DNA from 2 places in the Desulfobaculum senezii genome. Region 2 is predicted to be linked to the other one. Evidence: riboswitches for the same ligand, from Rfam matches in the RefSeq annotation. Region 2 holds a riboswitch; the other holds the start of a gene.
The links. A riboswitch is a leader RNA that binds a small molecule or an ion and turns the genes downstream of it on or off. The one in region 2 is predicted to bind cobalamin.
Positions count from the first base shown of each region.

Region 1 (3,403 bases), 390 kb from region 2:
GGAGTTGGTGTAGTACGGCACATCCTGACCGGAGGTCTTGATGTCTTCGTACAGGTCCTTGTCGATTTTTGCCAGACGGTAGCAGGTGCCTTCGCCGGGGGTGGCCTCAAGGTTGTAGAGGTTGCCCGTCTCTTCCTGGAAGTCCACGATGAGCTTGCGCAGGTGCTTGAGCGTACGGCGCATCAGGCGCAGACCGGCTTCGCTCTCGATGCCCTTGCCAAGAAGGTTCAGGCAGGCCTCGTGGCCGCCAATAACGCCGATGGTGGAGAAGTGGCCCTTGTAGCCATTCTTCAGGTAGCGGCGAGAGAACGGGAACATGCCCGCCTCAAGGTTCTGGGTGACGAGCTTGCGCTTGTACTCCAGGGAATCCTTGGCAAGGCTGGCGTACTCGGCCACGAGGTCGAGGAAGTCTTCCTCGTTGTGGGCCAGATAGGCCAGCTTGGGCAGGTTCAGGGTGACGACGCCGATGGAACCGGTCAGGTCGCCAGCGCCGAACAGGCCACCGGTCTTCTTGCGGATTTCGCGCAGGTCCATCTGCAGGCGGCAGCACATGGAACGCACGTCCTCGGGGTTCAGGTCCGAGTTGATGAAGTTCTGGAAGTACGGCGCGCCGTAGCGGGAGGTCATCTTCAGCAGCAGCTTGCCGGACTCGGAATCCCACGGAAAGTCGGAGGTGACGTTGTACGTGGGCACCGGGAAGGAGAAGATGCGGCCGTCAGCGTCGCCCTCAAGCATCACTTCGAGGAACGCGCGGTTGATCATTTCCATTTCCTCGGCGTAGTCGCCGTAGGTGGAATCCATCAGCTTGCCGCCAATGATCACGGCCTCTTTAGCCATGTGCTTGGGCGGCACGAAGTCGAAGGTAAAGTTGGTGAACGGGCTCTGGCCGCCCCAACGCGAGGTGGTGTTCAGGTTGTGGAGCAGCTTCTGCATCTGCTGCTTCACGTCGTGGTAACTCAGGCCGTCCTCACGCACAAAGGGGGCGAGGTAGGTGTCCACGTTATTGAACGCCTGCGCGCCAGCCCACTCGTTCTGCAGCGTGCCGAGGAAGTTGACAATCTGTCCGCACACGGCGTCAAAGTGCTTGGGCGGCGTGGAGGAGCAGCGGCCGCTCAGGTTAAAGCCTTCCAGCAGGAGGTCCCTCAGGCTCCAGCCGGAGCAGTAGCCCGCAAGGCCGAAGGACAGATCATGCAGGTGGAAATAGCCGTGGTTGTGGGCCTGCCGCACTTCTTCCGGGTACTTTTCCAGCACGTACCGGGCCTGAACGGAACCGGCCATATGCAGGATGAGTCCCTGAAAGGAATGCACCATATTGGAGTTCTCGTTCACGCGCCAGTCGGAGCGGTCCAGATAGCTTTCGATCATCTTGGAGATGTCGATATAGGCCTGATTCTGGTTGCGCATCTCGCGCCGCTTTTCGCGGTAGATGATGTAGCGCTCGGCCACGGAGTAGAGGCGGGCTTCCATCAGCACCAACTGCACAGTGTCCTGAACGTATTCCTGCTCCGGAACGTCCACGCCCTCGGCGTCGATATGCTCGGCAACCTTGCGGGCAAGGCGCTTGCCAAGGAGCGGGTCCTTGATGCCGCTGGAATTAAGAGCCTTCAAGATGGCGCCAGCAATGCGCTCCGTGGACCAGGTTTCAAGACAACCGTCGCGTTTGAGAATCTGTTTCGGCATCGGGTCTCCGCTGACGACACAAAGCGCCGGATCGCACACGACAAAACACATGCGACCACGATACTGCTTCAAGCCGTCGTGCCATGATTTTTACCCTGCGGCCCAAGATTTGCCGCGGGAGGGTTCGGGGGATGTATTTCTTGCCCGCCGTGGTATCCGCGTACCCCGGACGGTCAGAAACGCTTCAGGCAGGATGACTGGCTTTCCCTTCTCGCGCATCTCGGCGGCATGGCCGTGAAATGCTTGGGAATACAGCGGCGGGACCGCTCCGGACTCGCACCGGATTTCCATAATTGCCCTGCGGGCACCTGAAGTTCACTGCGTAATGAGTGAGCGGTACCTAGCAAAAACGTATATGGCCCTCAAGGCCGAATACTGCCAAATACTGCCCAAATTCAGGGAAAATTCTCAGCCCTCCACAGGGGCGAAACCCCTGTCTGGCACGGCTGACAGCGAGATGACACTCGCACCCCGCCCGGCAGGCGCGCGCAATTTCCTTCAAAAAACGCCCCCGCCCATTTTCCCGAAAATACCGCCCCATACTGACGTGGGAAAAGCGGCGCCAGCAGGGACTATTTGCGGATGTCTATCCAGTGCCCATAGCCGGGCTGACGCATGATGAGATACGTCTCAACGCCCGCCGCCTCCAGTATGCCGCGTAGCACATCGGGGTCGCGCCAGCGCATGCGTTCATCGTCGCTGTCCTCGCGCGCCCACGCCGGGCGCATCTTCTCCACGGCCTCTTGGGGCTGGTCCCGGCTGAAGCCGCACCCGATGAACGTGCGCCCATCGGGACGCAGCACGCGGTGCACCTCCGCCAGCACGCGGCTGCGGTCCGCCCAGAAGGGAATGGACCCGCGGCTGATGACAAAGTCCACACTCCCCGCCGCCAGCGGCAATGCATGCACATCCGCCGCCACAAGGGACAAGCGCAGGGAAGCCACGCCGTGCCGCTGACCATTTTCACGCGCCAGCCCGAGCGCCTCGGCGTTGTTGTCCACACCCACAAAGCGCATGCGCGTCAGCTTAGCCATCTCAATGGCAAGTGCCGCGCCGCCGGTGCCAAGGTCGAGGCACAGGCCCTCCGCCAATTCAAAATCCGCCACCACCTGCCGCGCAAGGCGCGGATACTCCGCCGCAAAACGGTGGGCATCATCGTAGCGGTAGAACGACATATCGCGGGGTGCGGGCATGACTCCTCCTTGCGCCAAAGCGGTTGGAAAACTCAATCATTACGCTACGCTTCCCAGCGCCTTCGCACAAGTGGGCGACAGAATTTGGAGGTGTTTCCCGCGCAACCCCGGCATGCGGCGTTTTCCTCGGAATGACGCACTGGATGCCGCGCGGCGCACCCGCGCGCTGTACGTGGCGCCCCGCCCTCTCGGCCCGCCACCGCCTCTGGAGCGGCGGTGGTGAAGGACGCCTCCTTGCCTCAAGAGCGGACAAAAGGGCCTAGATACTCCTCGCGTACCGGAACGGCATTGTCGTCGAGCGCCGACTGTCTTCCCCGCACAGCGGGTGGATCTTTCGCTCTGGCGCGTCAGGCGCAGCACCCCCTTGGGCCGAAGCCAAAAAAAGAGGGCGACATCGCTGTCGCCCTCCCAAATGCCTTGTGTGGCACCTACCGCTTCGCGGTTTAGAACGGCACGTCATCCATGCCGGATGCCTCGGACGGGAATGCCGGGCCGAGGTCTTCAGCAGGCTGCTGCTGTTGCTGCTGCGG
Region 1 covers NZ_BAAHYU010000002.1:1,130,384-1,133,786, reverse strand. The annotation lists gene ACYQ2T_RS05925 (ribonucleoside triphosphate reductase) at 1-1,680, opposite strand, end outside; cobalamin riboswitch at 1,851-2,007, opposite strand; gene ACYQ2T_RS05920 (class I SAM-dependent methyltransferase) at 2,253-2,873, opposite strand; gene ACYQ2T_RS05915 (single-stranded DNA-binding protein) at 3,317-3,403, opposite strand, start outside.
Region 1: another riboswitch for cobalamin. It lies ahead of ACYQ2T_RS05925 (ribonucleoside triphosphate reductase); the one in region 2 lies ahead of ACYQ2T_RS07605 (sirohydrochlorin cobaltochelatase).

Region 2 (3,403 bases):
GTAGTCGGCGTGGAAGGCGATAGCCATGTTGGAGGGCAGGGTCCACGGGGTGGTGGTCCAGATGCAGACGAAAGTCTTTGCCGGATCGGCCTCGGGGATGATGTCCGTCACCTTTGCGTCGGTGAGGGGGAAGCGCACGAAGATGGACGGGGACGTGTGGTCCGCGTACTCCACCTCGGCCTCTGCCAGTGCGGTTTTGCAGTCGTTGCACCAGTAGATGGGCTTCTTGTTGCGGACGACGCCGCCTTTGGCCATAAAGCGACCAAGCTCGCGGGCGGTGGCGGCTTCGTAGCTGGGGCGCATGGTCAGGTAGGGATTGTCCCACGTGCCCAAAACGCCAAGACGCTGAAATTCCTTGCGCTGGGTCTTCATCCACTTTTCCGCGTAGCTGCGGCAAATCTTGCGGATGGTCAGCGCGGGGAGGTCCGTCTTGCCCTTGGCTTTGAGTTCCTGCCCGACCTTATGCTCAATGGGCAGGCCGTGACAGTCCCAGCCGGGGACGTATTCGGCCTTGATGCCCTGCATGTTCTTGTGCTTGACGATGATGTCCTTAATCACCTTGTTCATGGCGGTGCCAAGGTGAATGTGCCCGTTGGCGTAGGGCGGACCGTCGTGGAGCGTGTAGCTCTCCTGGCCTTCATTGGCCTCGATCATGGTCTTGTAGACATCAGTGTCCTGCCAAAATTTGAGCGTCTTCGGCTCGTTCTGGGTCAGGTTCGCCTTCATGGGGAACTTGGTCCGGGGCAGGTGCAGGGTTTTCTTATAGTCGCTCATGGATGTGCATGTCCTCCACGGAAATTAAACAGAGTCGCCAAAATAAAGAGGACAAAGGTAACCAAGTCTCCTGCAAAGTCAAGGACAGAGCGGCCTTGCCGCGAATCTCCCCTGCAGCGTGCATTTCTATACCATAAGGCACCCCTGCGGCAGCGGCGGCGGACCGGGCGATGGCGCGGTGGGCGGAACGATAACGCCGCGCTCCAGACGCTCGCCGTGGGCGCTTTTGCGCATGGCATCGACGGTGAGGGCAATAAGGCGCGAGGCAACGGTCTTGGCGATAAGCGAGTGGTCCGTGTCCGGGGTCAGCCCTGCCGGTGCGGTGACGGCGTCATCGGCGGTTTGCGCCGGGGCGGCCTCAGGCGCTTTAGGCGCGGGGGAATCCTCGGGGCGTTGGACACCGCCGGGTCCGTCTGGCGCCGCCGGGGACGCGGCGTGGATGGCCCGCGTGGTGGTGGCGGAGTAGGTGGGCGCGTTCACGGCCATGCGGACAACGTGCCGCTGGGGCTGTACGGGCGCTATGCGGTGCTGTGTCGTTTCAGCAAAGATGGCGTATTCTGTTTCGATGGCGGTGGAGGTGGTAAAGATGCCGCACAGGGTGAGGATGATGGTCATAACGGTCCGCATAATGGCTCCCAAATGGTGTGGTGTGGATGCATTGGCGCGCCTCTGTGCGCCGTGATTTTGTCTTTGTGTTATGAAATGCATCAAGTGGGCCATTTGTGGTGTGCTGTGAAATCGTTTGGAAAAGCTCCGGCGGTGGGGGCATGGCGGCGCAATTTTGACGGCGTCCGGGGTGGTGCGCCGGGTGCTGCGCGGGTGTTTTGTGCAGTGACAAGAGATGTGAAATCGCCTATGCTTCCCGCGTCTTGAGGTAGCCCCGTATTGGCGGGGCTTGAAGAGGGAACCCGGTGCAAATCCGGGGCGGACCCGCCGCTGTAAGTCCGGCGCCGCGTTGGCACTGCCCGCGCGGACGAGTCTTGCACCCCCTACAATGCCACTGCCCTGTGCGTGCAACGCGCACCCGGGCGGGAAGGCGGGGGTGGAATTCGGACAAGCCAGAAGACCTGCCTCAGGGCCTTGCGTCTGCCATGCCGGCAACGAGGGCTATTGCCTGCATGGACCTCATCCCGAATGTTCGGGGTACATCCCTGACGCACTCCGGCGCTGTGCGCCGGCTTTCTTCCTGTATTGGCAGGTGACGCCCGCCTGCGGTTTCACTGGAGCGAGTTCAGATGCTCACATCCCGTTTCTCTGGCACGCGCGTTTTCGCGCTGTGCCTCTTGGCGCTGGTCCTGTCGATTTCCACTGCATTTGCGTCGCATGGTGAGGGAAAGCCTGTGAAGAAAGGTGTGCTGTTCGTGGCCTTTGGTACGAGTGTTCCTCAGGCCGACAAGGCCCTGCACGGTCTTGAAGCCACCTTTGAAAAGACCCATCCCGGTCTTGATGTGCGCTGGGCGTTTACGTCCAACATCATCCGCCACAAGCTGGCGAAGCAGGGCCGCGAGCTCGATTCCGTAGCCACCGCGCTCTCCAAAATGCTGGATGACGGCTACACCCATGTTGCCGTGCAGTCCCTGCACACCATCCCGGGCGAAGAATTCCACCAGAAGGTGCTCAGTGTGGTCAGCCGCTTTAGCGGTGGCCCCGGCGGTTTCCGTCAGGTCACGGTGGGCAGCCCCATGATGGCGACGGATGCCGACATGCAGGCGGTGACTGCGGCCGTTCAGTCCTCCATCCCCGCCGAGCGCAAGGCTGACGAAGCCGTTGTGCTCATGGGCCACGGCACGCATCACTCCGGCAACATTTTCTACCCCGGTCTGCAGTGGTATGTTGCCCAGAAGGACCCCAACATCTTTGTTGGCACCGTTGAGGGCACGCCCTCTCTGGACACCATTGTGGCGGAGCTGAAGGCTCGCGACATCAAGACCGCATGGCTGATGCCCCTGATGTCCGTGGCTGGCGACCATGCCCAGAACGACATGGCTGGCGACGAGGACGACTCTTGGAAGTCCGTGTTCAAGGCCAACGGCATTACGCCGAAATGTGTTTTGAAGGGCACTGCCGAGTACCCTGAATTCGCGGCCATTTGGCTTGGCCACGCCGAAGACGCCTTGAGTCGTTTGGCGCAGTAGACTGTAATGGCAGGGGGAACCATGAACGACGCGGTCCTGACGCAGACCTTTGCGCAGGAAAGTGCGGCCCGAAAGCGGCGGCGCGTGCTGCTTTGCGCGCTTGCCGCGGTGTCGTGCGCATCCGTTATCGGGGGCTGCCTGTTCGGCCCCCTGCCTCTTTCCGCACGCGACGTGTTTGCGGTGTTGGCCTCGGCTCTTGGCCTGCCCGTGGATGCGCCCGCAGACCCGACGCTGTCTGTGGTGATTCTTGATATCCGGCTCTCCCGCGTGTGTCTTGCGTGGGTTGTGGGCGCGGCGCTGGCCGCCGCCGGGGCCGTGTTTCAGGGAATTCTGCAGAATATGCTGGCGGACCCGTTCACCATTGGCGTGTCCACGGGATCGGCCTTTGGCGCTTCACTCGCGCTGTACTTCGGGCTTGCGGGCGTCCACACGGTCTTTGGTCCGGGCGTTTTGCCCCTTGCGGCCATGCTTGGCGCGCTGGGCGCGCTGGCCGC
Region 2 covers NZ_BAAHYU010000002.1:1,523,613-1,527,015, forward strand. The annotation lists gene ileS (isoleucine--tRNA ligase) at 1-774, opposite strand, end outside; gene ACYQ2T_RS07600 (hypothetical protein) at 901-1,401, opposite strand; cobalamin riboswitch at 1,630-1,863, shown strand; gene ACYQ2T_RS07605 (sirohydrochlorin cobaltochelatase) at 2,115-2,909, shown strand; gene ACYQ2T_RS07610 (FecCD family ABC transporter permease) at 2,931-3,403, shown strand, end outside.